3 regions of the Rhizobium sp. TBD182 genome follow, and region 3 is predicted to be linked to each of the others. Evidence: riboswitches for the same ligand, from Rfam matches in the RefSeq annotation. Region 3 holds a riboswitch; each other region holds the start of a gene.
The links. A riboswitch is a leader RNA that binds a small molecule or an ion and turns the genes downstream of it on or off. The one in region 3 is predicted to bind cobalamin.
Positions count from the first base shown of each region.

Region 1 (4,394 bases), 1.5 Mb from region 3:
ATACCATGTCCGACGCTGTCGCCTTCATGACGGGCGCCAAGGAAGCGCCAAAGGAAACGCTGGCCGCATGACGTTGAAGCTTGAAACGATCGTCGAAGACGTTCTTCGGCGGGCAGAGGATAAATCTCGTTTTATCATTGCCATTGCCGGTCCCCCTGGGGCCGGCAAATCCACGCTGGCGGATGCCCTGTGCGGTGCCCTCGTGGCGCGCGGCGAGGCTGCGGCTGTCCTGCCCATGGACGGCTTCCATATGGATAACGGTATTCTCGAAGAACGGGGGCTCTTGCCGCGAAAAGGCGCACCGGAGACCTTCGACGTGCGCGGCTTTCTTGATATCGTCTCCGCAGTTCGTCAGGGCGGACAGGAAATCCTTGTCCCGGTTTTTGACCGCTCACGCGAAATAGCCATTGCCTCCGCTCGCGCCATCGCGCCAGAAACACGCTTCATCCTTGCCGAAGGCAACTATCTGCTGTTGAACGAGGCGCCGTGGACGAAGCTTTCCGGCAGCTTCGATCTTACCGTCTTCGTAGGCCCATCCGTTGCGGTGCTCGAGGAACGCCTGCGGGATAGATGGCAGGGCTATGGTCTCGATGCGACCGAGATTCACGCCAAACTGTTCGAAAATGATCTTCCCAACGGAAAGCGGGTGATTGAGAACTCCCGCCCCGCCGATATTCGCATCGATATCTGGGAATAACCCGCCGCTTCCGTCCGTAGGCGGCATCAAGCATTCACCGTTAAGCCTTTGTTGACCATGTGTTGAATCTTTTTGATCCACAGGGTGGGGCTTTCGCATGTCTAATTATTGACGAAAAAAAATCCTCATATACTATATGTGGTGTTCAAGGTTCTTTCGATTCGCAAGCGTCGGGAGCTAAGACGGGAATTCGGTGCGCAACACCATTATGGGGAAGCAATGCCGAAACTGCCCCCGCAACTGTAAGCGGTGAGCATCGTTCCGATTTGAGCCACTGGCGCTAAAAGCTCCGGGAAGGTGGGAATGGATGTTTTGACCCGCAAGTCAGGAGACCTGCCTTGAGCGAAAACGTCCACGGGCGGGGTGTCCGGAAGGAAGGTGTATGACGCAAATGAATTGCGTGCGCCCTTTTCTGCCCCCTCCAGAACAAGCTTCGGGGTGAAGTCATGCCAGTGCATTTTTATGAGTTTCTACGCTCGTCGGCGTAGACAGCGATCTTACGCGGCCTCACCCGCGCGCCTCGCCAGAATGACAGAACCATCGCCACCCGCTTGTGATTGCAGGCGGGCAATGTTGAGCCGTGCGTAAAAGCGGCTTCGAAAGAGGAAACAATGACCGTCACCGTTTACAGCAAGCCCGCCTGCGTCCAGTGCACTGCCACCTATCGTGCGCTTGACCGCATCGGTGTCAGCTACGAGATCGTCGATATCTCCGAAGATGCGGATGCCCTCGATCGCGTTCGCGGCCTTGGTTACATGCAGGTTCCCGTGGTCGTTGCCGGCGAACGCCATTGGGCGGGTTTCCGTCCGGACATGATTGGCTCGATCAGCTGAGGAGGCGATGCGATGGGGCTGATCGTCTATTATTCCAGCCGGTCTGAGAACACTCATCGCTTCCTTCAGAAACTGGGGCGACGATTGCTTCGCCTGCCGCTCGGCGCCGAGGAAGACGTTCCTCACGTGTCGGAGCCCTATGTTCTCGTCACCCCCACCTATGGGGGTGGCGGCATGAAAGGAGCGGTACCGAAACCGGTTATCCGGTTTTTGAACGAGCCCTCAAACCGAAATCTCATTCGCGGCGTCATCGCGGCGGGAAATACGAATTTTGGCGCAGCTTTCGCATCCGCCGGAGATATCGTGTCGCGTAAATGCGCGGTGCCGTTTCTCTACCGCTTCGAGCTTCTCGGCACGGAGGAAGATGTCGCCAACGTCAATCATGGATTGGAACGATTTTGGACACGCTGACCTCGAGCGCGGTGCGCAACACGGATGCCAAACAACAAGTAACCGCTGCGCAGAAACACCTGGACGCGGGACTGGACTATCACGCGCTGAACGCGATGCTGAACCTCTACGATGAAAACGGGAAGATCCAGCTCGACAAGGACCGCCTTGCGGCACGGCAATATTTCCTTCAGCACGTCAACCAGAACACGGTGTTTTTCCATAATCTCAGGGAAAAGCTCGATTATCTCGTGACTGAGGGATATTACGAACAGGAGGTGCTGGACCAGTATTCCTTCAATTTCGTCCGTGACCTCTACGACGAGGCCTATGCCAGAAAGTTCCGTTTTCCGACATTTCTCGGCGCCTTCAAATATTATACGTCCTATACGCTGAAGACCTTCGACGGAAAGCGTTACCTGGAGCGTTATGAGGACCGCGTCTGCATGGTGGCGCTGGCTCTGGCGCGTGGCGACGAGCAGCTTGCCCGCGATCTGATGGATGAAATCATTTCCGGCCGCTTCCAGCCGGCAACCCCGACCTTTCTCAACGCTGGCAAGAAAAGCCGCGGTGAGCTGGTTTCGTGTTTTCTGCTGCGTGTGGAAGACAATATGGAAAGCATCGGCCGGTCCATCAATTCAGCATTGCAGCTTTCCAAGCGGGGTGGTGGCGTAGCACTGTCCCTGACCAATATTCGCGAAGCCGGCGCGCCGATCAAACAGATCGAAAACCAGTCCTCCGGCGTCATTCCTGTCATGAAGCTGCTGGAAGATTCGTTCTCCTACGCCAACCAGCTTGGCGCGCGCCAGGGCGCTGGCGCGGTCTACCTGCATGCCCACCACCCCGACATCATGCGTTTCCTTGATACGAAACGTGAAAACGCCGACGAAAAAATCCGCATCAAAACCCTTTCGCTCGGCGTGGTGATCCCTGATATCACCTTCGAACTCGCGAGAAACAACGAGGATATGTACCTGTTCTCACCCTATGATGTTGAGCGGGTTTATGGCGTGCCGTTTACCGAGATTTCCGTCAGCGAAAAATATCAGGAAATGGTCGCCGACAGCCGCATCCGCAAGAAGAAGATAAAGGCACGCGAGTTCTTCCAAGTCATCGCAGAAATCCAGTTCGAAAGCGGTTATCCCTATATCATGTTCGAGGATACGGTGAACCGCGCCAATCCGATCGCCGGCCGTATCAGCATGAGCAATCTTTGCTCGGAAATCCTACAGGTCAGCGAGGCGAGCGAGTTCAACGACGATCTCTCTTACAGCCATATGGGCAAGGATATTTCCTGCAATCTCGGCTCGCTCAACATTGCTTCAGCAATGGATTCGGCTGATTTCGGCAAGACGATCGAAACCTCCATCCGGGCGCTGACGGCCGTTTCTGACATGAGCCACATCTCGTCTGTCCCCTCCGTGGAAAAGGGCAACGATGCGAGCCACGCCATCGGGCTTGGTCAAATGAACCTGCATGGCTATCTGGCGCGCGAGCGCATCTTCTACGGCTCCGAAGAAGGCATCGATTTCACCAATATCTATTTCTACACGGTGACCTATCACGCCATCCGCGCCAGCAATCGCCTTGCCACGGAAAGGGGCCAGAGCTTCAAGGGCTTTGAAAACTCCAAATATGCCTCGGGCGACTACTTCGATAAATATACCGACCGGGAATGGCTGCCCGCGACGGAAAAGGTCCGCGACCTTTTTGAGAAAGCCGGCATTTCCATTCCGACACAGGAGGACTGGAAAGCGTTGAAGCAGGCAGTCATGGAGACCGGCCTCTATAACCAGAACCTTCAGGCCGTGCCGCCCACAGGCTCGATCTCCTATATCAACCACTCGACCTCCTCGATCCATCCCATCGTCTCGAAGATTGAAATTCGCAAGGAAGGCAAGATCGGCCGTGTTTATTATCCGGCTTCCTACCTTTCGAACGACAATCTCGAATATTATCAGGATGCCTACGAAATCGGTCCGGAAAAGATCATAGATACCTATGCGGCGGCCACCCAGCATGTCGATCAGGGTCTGTCGCTGACGCTGTTCTTCCGCGATACGGCAACGACGCGCGATATCAACCGGGCGCAGATCTACGCCTGGAAAAAAGGCATCAAGACCATCTACTACATCCGTTTGCGCCAGATGGCGCTGGAAGGCACGCAGGTTCAGGGCTGCGTATCCTGCACGCTCTGAATTGAGGGACAAGACAATGAATATTGCCGTAAAACCCGCGTCCCGTATTCGCGCGGTCAACTGGAACCGCATCGAGGATGACAAGGATCTCGAAGTCTGGAATCGCCTGACATCGAATTTCTGGCTACCGGAAAAGGTGCCGCTCTCCAACGATATCCCGTCCTGGGGAACGCTGAAGCCGGAAGAGCAGACCCTGACGATCCGCGTCTTCACCGGGCTGACATTGCTGGACACGATCCAGAACGGCGTCGGTTCCGTGCGCCTGATGGCGGATTC
Region 1 is NZ_BDLN01000001.1:1,755,191-1,759,584, reverse strand. It holds gene T18_RS08805 (ATP-binding cassette domain-containing protein) at 1-71, shown strand, start outside; gene T18_RS08800 (nucleoside triphosphate hydrolase) at 68-697, shown strand; cobalamin riboswitch at 829-1,053, shown strand; gene nrdH (glutaredoxin-like protein NrdH) at 1,309-1,530, shown strand; gene nrdI (class Ib ribonucleoside-diphosphate reductase assembly flavoprotein NrdI) at 1,543-1,941, shown strand; gene nrdE (class 1b ribonucleoside-diphosphate reductase subunit alpha) at 1,929-4,118, shown strand; gene nrdF (class 1b ribonucleoside-diphosphate reductase subunit beta) at 4,135-4,394, shown strand, end outside.
Region 1: it holds a riboswitch for cobalamin, as region 3 does, so the genes downstream of both, nrdH (glutaredoxin-like protein NrdH) here and bluB (5,6-dimethylbenzimidazole synthase) in region 3, are expected to answer to the same signal.

Region 2 (4,394 bases), 730 kb from region 3:
CAGCCTGACGCCGCCTCCAGCATCGAGACAGAAGTTCTCAAAGCCCTGGCGCAGGCACTCGGCGTGGATGCCGCCGCCTGACACCCATTGAACGGCAGGCTGAAAAGCTATATCTCTAGAGACTAGAGCATCCGGTTCGTTCTTGTCCCGGCTGCTCTTGAGGATATGGAGAAGGCAATGCTGTCCATCGGTGAATTGTCCAAACGTACCGGCGTGAAGGTTCCGACGATCCGCTATTATGAGCAGATGGGCCTCATCCGCGAGGCAGACCGCTCGGAAGGCAACCAGCGCCGTTACGAAAAATCCGATCTCGAAAGGCTGGCTTTCATCCGCCATGCCCGCGATATCGGGCTCAATATCGACGCCATCAGAGAATTGATCGCGCTCAGCCAGCACCGGCAAATGCCGTGCGAGGGTGCGGATCGCATTGCCGCCGAACACCTCGCCCATGTGCGCGAAAAAATCAGCAGCCTCAAGAAGCTCGAGCATGAGCTGGAACGTATCGTCTCTCATTGCCATGGTCATTCGATCGAGGATTGTTACGTCATCCGCGCACTTTCCGACCATGGCATGTGCGAAGGCGAGCATTGAGGCTAAACAGCAGGCTTGACAGATTTCAGATTCGAGCGCATTGCATGGACATGATCAACGAACGCGCACCCATCTCCTGCTCGTACTTTTGGGCCTACCTGTAAAGGGCGGCTCGACAGATCATTTTGTCAACAAGCCGCCGTCAGGCGGCTTTGTTGTTTTTCAAGCGTCCTGACGGCACCGATAAAACCGAAGGACCAGAAAAATGACCGAAGATAGTTCCCTTACACTGGAAAGACCGCCCGTCGTCATCATTCGTGGCGCACGCAAGACCGATTTGCCTGAGCTCAATGAGATGATCACCCTGCTTGCCACCTTTCATGGCGATGCGGCGGCGATTACGCCGGCGAAACTGGAACGCGACCTGTTCGGCCCGCTTCCCTGGGTGCATGGGCTGGTGGCGGAAGCCGACGGCGCATTGATCGGTTACGCCCTGATGCTGCCGCTCTACAGGGCGCAGGAAGGCCGCCGCGGGCTTGAGCTGCACCATCTTTTCGTGCGTGACGGTCACCGCGGCCATGGCACCGGCCAGCACCTGGTTTCCCGCGCCCGCGATATCGCCAAGCGCCTCGGTTGCGACTATCTTTCCGTCAGCGCCACGACCGGCAATGTCGCCGCGCATCGTTTCTACGAAAGCATGGATTTCGCGCCGCGCCCGGTCACCGGCATGCGCTACATGCAGTCTATCGCCTGATTGCAACCTTCGGAGACGGTCATGACACGGATTGCCATTGCGCTTGCGCAGGATTTTGCGGACTGGGAACCGGCGCTGCTTGCCGCCGCCGCGCGCGGCTATCTCGGCGTCGAGATCGTTTACGCAACCCCGGACGGCCGGCCCGTGGTTTCAATGGGCGGGCTCAACGTTACGCCCGACACATCCTATGATGCGCTTGATCCTGCTAACATCGATGCGCTCGTCATTCCCGGCGGCCTCGGCTGGGAAAAGGGAACGGCTGTCGATCTTGGCGGGCTGGTACAGCGGTTTCGCGAGAAGGGCCGACTGGTTGCCGGCATCTGCGCGGCTGCCAGCGCGCTTGCAGGCACGGGCGCCCTTGATGACGTCGCCCATACCGGCAATTCGCTCGCCTCTCACAAGGCCTCTCCGTCCTATCGCGGCGAAGCGCTCTATCGCGACCAGCCGAAGGCGGTCAGCGATGGCGGCATCGTAACCGCAGCCGGCAGTGCACCGGTCAGTTTCGCAGTGGAAATTCTGAAACACCTCGGCCTCTTTGGTCCGGAAGCCGAGGCGGAACTTCAGGTTTTTGCGGCGGAGCACCGGTGAGGCTCAGCTTGGTGTCGGGAGTTTTGCGGATCCTCCCACCTCATTCCTGTGCTTGTCACAGGAATGAGGTGGTGGGGAAGTTAAGCCGCGAGACCATCACAAATCACCCCCGATCAAGCACCCGGCAGACACGGGGCGCGACATCCCCGCACTCCCCCGCAATCGCACGGCGGATATCGCGGCTGTTGAGATGCAGACTGCGACCGGCCGGCAAAGCCGAGCGTTTTATCTTGGCAAGGGCTGCGGCCGTAAAGGCAGCCTCATTCTCATGAAAATAGGCGAGCGCCGCTTCCCGTTCCGGACTGGCGCCAAGGACTGCCTTGAATGCAAGGCGGTGCACGGCGCAGAAAGCGCCGTGACCGGGAACGGCAAAACGCAGCGCGTCGAGTTCCTCACTCCATTCGGCTGCGTCCTGCATGGATTTAAGCCTGCTGGAAGCGCTTCAGGAAAAACGCGCTCAATGTTCCGAGCAAGGCCCAGAAGACAAAGCTGGTCACGGTGGCGGCGACGATGAACTGCCGTTCCAGCGGCAGCGGTGCCAGCGCATGTTCACCTTCCGGCGGCAGGGGCGCGCCCACCACATGTGGTGCAACGATCAACACCAGTGCGAGCACGATTGCCCAGGGTTCGCGGCGGAATGCGATCAGCGCAATGCCGCCTGCGGTCGCCGCAACCGTCGAAAGCCACCAGATTTGACGCGCCTCAAGCGCGGCCGCCGGGCTGCCCGGTAGTTCCGGCGGCAGGCCGATCATCGGCGCAAGCATGACGGCGGCAAAACCGGCCACACCCCACAAAAGGCCTTCGCGCCAGCCGGCATCGGTGCCGCGCAGCGAGATGAGGCCGGTCAGCACCAGCGCATAACCGATGGCGGTCAGCACGTTGGCGGCGACCGTATAGGCGGTGCGCTCGAAGCCGTCGGCCGGAGACCAGGCTTCCTCGTTATGTTCGTGCGCGGGAACGGCAGCGCCGGTCGTGGCCGGAGCATCGTGGCTGTGGGGCGCTTCGCCACCCGCATTTTCATAGGTTTCCGCCTTCAGGATCAGCGGCGTGGTGCCGAAAGCCTGCATGGCCGAAACGGCGAAGCCGCCAACGATGCCGACGAGGACGGCGGTAAAAACTATACTGCGAAAGAACGACATGCTTCCCACCTCAATGGCAAGGGAAAGCATTGGCATGACGTGTGTCATGCGCGGCGTTGTGAACGGCTTCCACATGCGAAAAGCCGACAAAACCGACGACGAACAGACCAAGCACGATCGCCGTCAGCGATTGCGCGAAGCTGCCCGTTTTTGCTGAAACGGCGGCATTTGCCGTATTCTGGTTGATAGACATGGTGACCCCTCTTACGGCGCGACCCCGCGCCTTTAGACGCGGCGGAACGGCAAAACGCCGTGCAGCCGCATGCGATACACTTCACCACGGGGATACGAGACTGACACAGGGCGGCACGTCCAAGCGCCACCACCCTGAAATTCCGCTCTTCCGGACACCCCGCCGGCATGGACATTTCCGTGATGGCAGGTCTCCTGGCTTACGGGTCAAAACCTGAAACACCTTCCCGGCATTGCCCTCGCCCATATTCGGCGAGATGCTTACCAGTGGCATTTCGTTTCAGGCTCTCCGCTCACAGTTGCGGGGGCAGCCACGAATGAGGATGTCTCCCTATCGTGTTCCCTTTTCACCTTCCGGAACGCCCGGAAGGAACCATCACAGGATCGTTATCCGATGGGTGTGGGTTGGAGTCAATGGCAGGCCAGCGTGAGAATTGCGCGCCGTGGCTGGATGCCGGATCAAGTCCGGCATGACGGCAAAAGGCTACCGTGCCGGGATGGCCTTTAGATAGGCGGCGATCGCATTTCGATCATCGGCCGTCAGATGCGCCATGTTCTGCTGCACCTTGACCATGGAGCCGCCGACGCTGTCGAATTCCGGGGTGAAGCCGGTTTCCAGATAGTTGGCAATATCGGCCGCCTCCCAGCTTCCGACGCTCTGCGAGCCGGGGGTGATATCGGGAATGCGGCCCTCGCCTTCGGGATTGGGACCACCGGCCAGCCATTTGCCATCGAGAAAACCGCCAAGCGCATTGCGCGGCGTGTGACATTCGCCGCAATGGCCCGGGCCTTCCACCAGATATTGGCCGCGCAGCAATTCGGCATTGGCATCGGCAAGCTCGACGCGGGGTGGCGCGGATGTATCGAAATAGAGGAATTTCCAGCCGCCCAATGCCATGCGCATGTTGAAGGGGAACGGCAGTTCGTGATCCGGCGCGTCATTCTGGCTGGCGGGCAGAACCCGCAAATAACCGAAGAGGTCGTTGATGTCCTTCTGCGTCATGCGGGCATAGGAGGCGTAAGGGAAGGACGGGTAAAGATGTTCGCCGTTCTTGCCGACGCCGCGCGTCATCGCATCGCCGAATTCCGAAAGCGTCCAGCCGCCAATGCCATGCTGCGGATCGGAGGAAATATTGGGCACATGGAAGGTGCCGAAGGGGCTTTTCAACGCTTGCCCGCCCGAAAGCGTC
Region 2 is NZ_BDLN01000001.1:989,704-994,097, forward strand. It holds gene T18_RS04990 (hypothetical protein) at 1-81, shown strand, start outside; gene T18_RS04995 (MerR family transcriptional regulator) at 178-591, shown strand; gene T18_RS05000 (GNAT family N-acetyltransferase) at 797-1,285, shown strand; gene T18_RS05005 (type 1 glutamine amidotransferase family protein) at 1,307-1,873, shown strand; gene T18_RS05010 (hypothetical protein) at 1,977-2,291, opposite strand; gene T18_RS05015 (CbtA family protein) at 2,296-3,012, opposite strand; gene T18_RS05020 (CbtB domain-containing protein) at 3,023-3,205, opposite strand; cobalamin riboswitch at 3,372-3,597, opposite strand; gene T18_RS05025 (c-type cytochrome) at 3,689-4,394, opposite strand, start outside.
Region 2: it holds a riboswitch for cobalamin, as region 3 does, so the genes downstream of both, T18_RS05020 (CbtB domain-containing protein) here and bluB (5,6-dimethylbenzimidazole synthase) in region 3, are expected to answer to the same signal.

Region 3 (4,394 bases):
GATCCGACCGAAGCGGATGCCGTGATCGGCGATGGTGTTCATCGCGGAACCTCGGATCTGGAAGAAACGGGCAGGGGTGCGGGCGGTGCCGGAACGCTGCTGTTTTTTCCTATTTGAATTTGCAGGGCGGTGCCTGCGGCAATAGGATCATAATCACGGCGGTGGCGGATGCAAACGGAATGTTTGTGCCATTCAACGCTCCACGCCAGACGATCGACAGGCCCGGGAGGCAGCATGCGCAGTTCCATCGAAATCTTCAACATCCGCACTCGGCAGATGCGGGTGGTCTGGCAGACGCCGGAGCTGTTCGAGGCTCCGAACTGGTCGCCGGACGGGAAATATCTGCTTCTGAACTGCGACGGTCTGCTTTATCGCCTGTCACTTGCCGGCGACCCTTCGCCGGACAAGGTCGATACTGGCTTTGCGACAATCTGCAACAATGACCACGGCATTTCGCCTGATGGTTCGCTTTATGCCATTTCCGACAAGGTGGAGTTAGGCAAGAGTGCCATCTATCTGCTGCCTTCGACGGGCGGAACGCCGCGTCTGATGACTAAGAACCTTCCCTCCTACTGGCACGGCTGGTCGCCGGACGGGAAAGGTTTCGCCTATTGCGGCATTCGCGATCAGGTTTTCGATATTTATTCCATGGACATAGACAGCGGCGTTGAGACACGCCTTACCCATGGTGAGGGCCGCAATGACGGGCCGGATTATTCGCCGGATGGAGAATGGATCTATTTCAACTCCAGCCGCACCGGCCAGATGCAGATCTGGCGCGTGCGGGTGGATGGCTCGGCCGTCGAGCGTATCACCGACAGCGTCTATGGCGACTGGTTCCCGCATCCGTCTCCCAGCGGTGACAAAGTCGTCTTCGTCTCCTACGACGCCGATGTCTTCGACCATCCGCGCGACCTTAACGTGCGCGTGCGGCTGATGGATATGGATGGTGGCAATGCCGAAACGCTGTTTGACCTTTTCGGCGGGCAGGGAACGATGAATTCGCCCAACTGGTCACCGGACGGGGATGAGTTCGCTTATGTGCGGTATTTTCCCGTTGGGTGAGGCGGTAGGGGTGCTTCAGCTGGCGCGCGTCTGCGCGGCGGCTGAAGGCCGCAATACGCCGGTGAGGTGGCCACGGTCACATTGCCGCATCGCTGCGCAAGATACTTGTATTTGCAATCTTTGTTGCTCATAAGCTTCTTCGTCAGGTGCCTGCCCTTTAGGGCGGGAGAATCGGGAATCCGGTGCAAGACCGGAACGTGCCCAGCGCTGTGAGGCGGATGCCCTTTTTCTTGATGCCACTGAATCCATTCGGGAAGGCGAAAGTGGGCGGATGAAGCCGAGTCAGAAGACCGGCCTGACAGGATAGACCAGACCGCGTGGACGGCGGCAGGTTGTTGCAGCAGCGCGTCGTGCAGGTGAAAACCGGAGCCGGTTTTCGTGGCGGCGCGCCAGCATTGTTGGGGATAGACGATGCCGACCGATCCACTCGCGACCAGTTCGCTTGACGCCAATGCATTCGATCACGCGCTTTCGCCCGCCTACCCGTTTTCCGAGGGGGAGCGAGAGGCGATCTACCGTGCCATCGAAACCCGCCGTGATGTGCGCGACCAGTTCCTTCCGGATCCATTGCCGGAAGATGTGGTCGAGCGCTTGCTGAAGGCGGCGCATTCCGCGCCATCAGTCGGTTTCATGCAGCCGTGGAATTTCACGCTCGTCACTGACGGTGCGGTCAGGCAGGCAACCTGGGTTGCCTTCAGCCGCGCCAATGGCGAGGCGGCGGCGATGTTCGAGGGGGAGCAGCAGGCGCTTTACCGCAGCCTCAAGCTTGAGGGCATCCGCAAGGCGCCGCTCAGCATCTGCGTCACCTGCGATCCGACGCGTGGCGGCAAGGTGGTGCTGGGCCGTACCCACAATCCGCGCACCGATGTCTATTCCACCGTCTGCGCCATCCAGAACCTCTGGCTTGCAGCGCGCGCCGAAGGCATCGGCGTCGGCTGGGTCAGCATTTTCCACGATAGCGACATTCGCACCATTCTGGAGATTCCCGACCACATCGAGATCGTCGCCTGGCTATGCCTCGGCCGCGTCGATACACTTTATACCGAGCCGGAACTGGCGGTGAAGGGGTGGCGCCAGCGCGTGCCGCTGGACGAGCTGGTGTTTCGCAATCGCTGGGGCGGGCGGTAAAGAGAACACGCGACCGTCTTGTGAGTGAGACAGAGCGTTGCCAACTCCATACCGTGTGCCTGATGGGAGCTATTGCTGCGGCTGAATGCCCTTCAGCGCCGGGTTCTTCAGGTCGATCCGGCCTGTCTGGTCGGGCAGGAATTTAGGGCCGATGACGCGGACCCTGCTGTTGTTCGGGTCATAGTCGCGTTCCGGAACCGGTTGTTCCGGCGGCTTTGCGGCCTGCTGCAGTTCGGTTGGTTTTTTGGGGGTGTCACCTTGCGGTGATGGAATGGTCGTGATGCTGGAATAGGGTTTCTCAGCTTCCGGCCGCGCAGCCTCCTGCTGCTTCATCTCCTCGTGATAGGCGGCCATGTTGCAGGCGCAGCCTGGGGCTTTCGTTGAGGCATTTCGATAAGCAAAGGCGGTCGGCAGGTCCTTGTAGGGCTTTCCTGTTTCAGCCGAGACCATGTCAGCCGTTTCCTGCTCCGTCATGGAGTGGAAATAAAGCTCCGTCTGCGTACCCGGACACATTTTCTGGCATTGTTCGGCCTGCGCACGGAAATCGAGCGGCGAGGCATTGGAAGCGATGGGGAAAAACGAGCCGTCGCAGGTGCGCACGCACAGCGTCCTGAGTCCGCCTTCAGCAGCGGCATTGGGGTAGGGCGAAAGCTCTGCCTGTCCCGGCGGATTGCTCTGTTCGCCGAAGGCGTCGGGGTAACGTGTCACATCGGGTGCCGTCGGCTGGCGCGCTTCCGTTTCCGGAATGGCGCTGCAGCCATTGGCGTCAAGGGCGGCGAGAATGCGCTGGCGTCTGATGTCGCCATCATCGCTGCCCTGGGCCGCCATGGCATCGTCGCGGTCACGGATGATGGCATCGCGTTCGCTCTGCGCATCCGCCATCGCGTCGCTGATTTCCGCGCAGAGTTCGGCATTCGGGCTGCCATAAACGGTGACGCTTGCGGATGAACAGCCGTAACGGCGCAGATCGTTCCTGATCCTGCGGATCTCGATGTTCTGGCGGGTGAGCGCATTGGCGTAACGCCGCACCTCGGCTGTGTTGCCGATGACACGCGGCGGTTCGCGCAGCTGCGCATAAAGCGTATCGCAGACCTGATCCGCGAAAGCAGCGGCCGGGGCGATGAAAACAAGGGGAAGCAGTAGGCCGATAATGCTGCGGCGCCGGGTCAATGGTGCGATCCGTTCGATGTCCCCGGCCGGTGGCGAGGGTGTTATGCTTCGGGAAATCCTTGTTTCAGGAAGATAACATAAGCTGTTGCCGCAATGCGGCAACAGCATGTTCAAAACTGCGTTAATGCGCCTTCATCACACCGAAGGGTGCGATGCCTGCACGACGGCAAAGGCCGCCATGTTGACAACGCCGCGCGAGGTGACGCTGGGCGACAGGATATGGGCGGGAAGTGCCGTGCCAAGCAGGATGGGGCCGACATGCAGGCCCTCCGTCAGCGTGCGGGTGACGCCGAGCGTGATGTTTGCGGCATCGAGGTTCGGGAAGACCAGCAGGTTTGCTTCGCCGGTCAGCACGCTGTTGGGCATGGCGCGCTTGCGCAGCGCTTCCGAAAGTGCCGAGCCGCCCTGCATTTCGCCGTCCACTTCCAGTTCGGGTGCCGCTGCCTGCACGATCTTCAGGGCGCGGCGCATCTTGCGGGCGCTTTCCGAATCGCGCGACCCGAAATTGGAGTGGCTGGCGAGCGCGATCTTCGGCGTGATGCCGAAGCGGCGGATTTCCTTTGCCGCGAGAATGGCCATTTCAGCCACTTCTTCGGAGGTCGGATCGTTGTTGACGAAGGTGTCGGTGAGGAACAGCGCGCCCTGCTGGGTGATGAGCAGGCTGAGGCCTGCGAAAGAGCGAACGCTTTCCTGCTTGCCGATGATCTGGTTCACGTCGCGCAGGTGCCGGTCGTAACGGCCTTCCAGACCGCAGATCAGCGCATCCGCCTCACCACGCTTCACCGACAGCGCGCCGATGACCGTGGAGTTGGTGCGCACGATGGTGCGGGCCGCCTCCGGGTTGATGCCAGCGCGGCCGACCAGGGCGAAATAATCATCGACGTAGTCGCGGTAACGCGGATCGTCTTCGGGATTGACCACCGCAAAATCGGTATTCGGGCGGATACGCAGGCCGAAGCGCTTCAGGCGCGTTTCGATGATCTGCGGGCGACCGATGAGGATCGGGATGCCGGTGCCTTCTTCCAGAAGCA
Region 3 is NZ_BDLN01000001.1:264,183-268,576, forward strand. It holds gene T18_RS01395 (VOC family protein) at 1-42, opposite strand, end outside; gene T18_RS01400 (TolB family protein) at 235-1,065, shown strand; cobalamin riboswitch at 1,193-1,379, shown strand; gene bluB (5,6-dimethylbenzimidazole synthase) at 1,477-2,193, shown strand; gene T18_RS01410 (DUF2865 domain-containing protein) at 2,263-3,363, opposite strand; gene T18_RS01415 (NADP-dependent malic enzyme) at 3,499-4,394, opposite strand, start outside.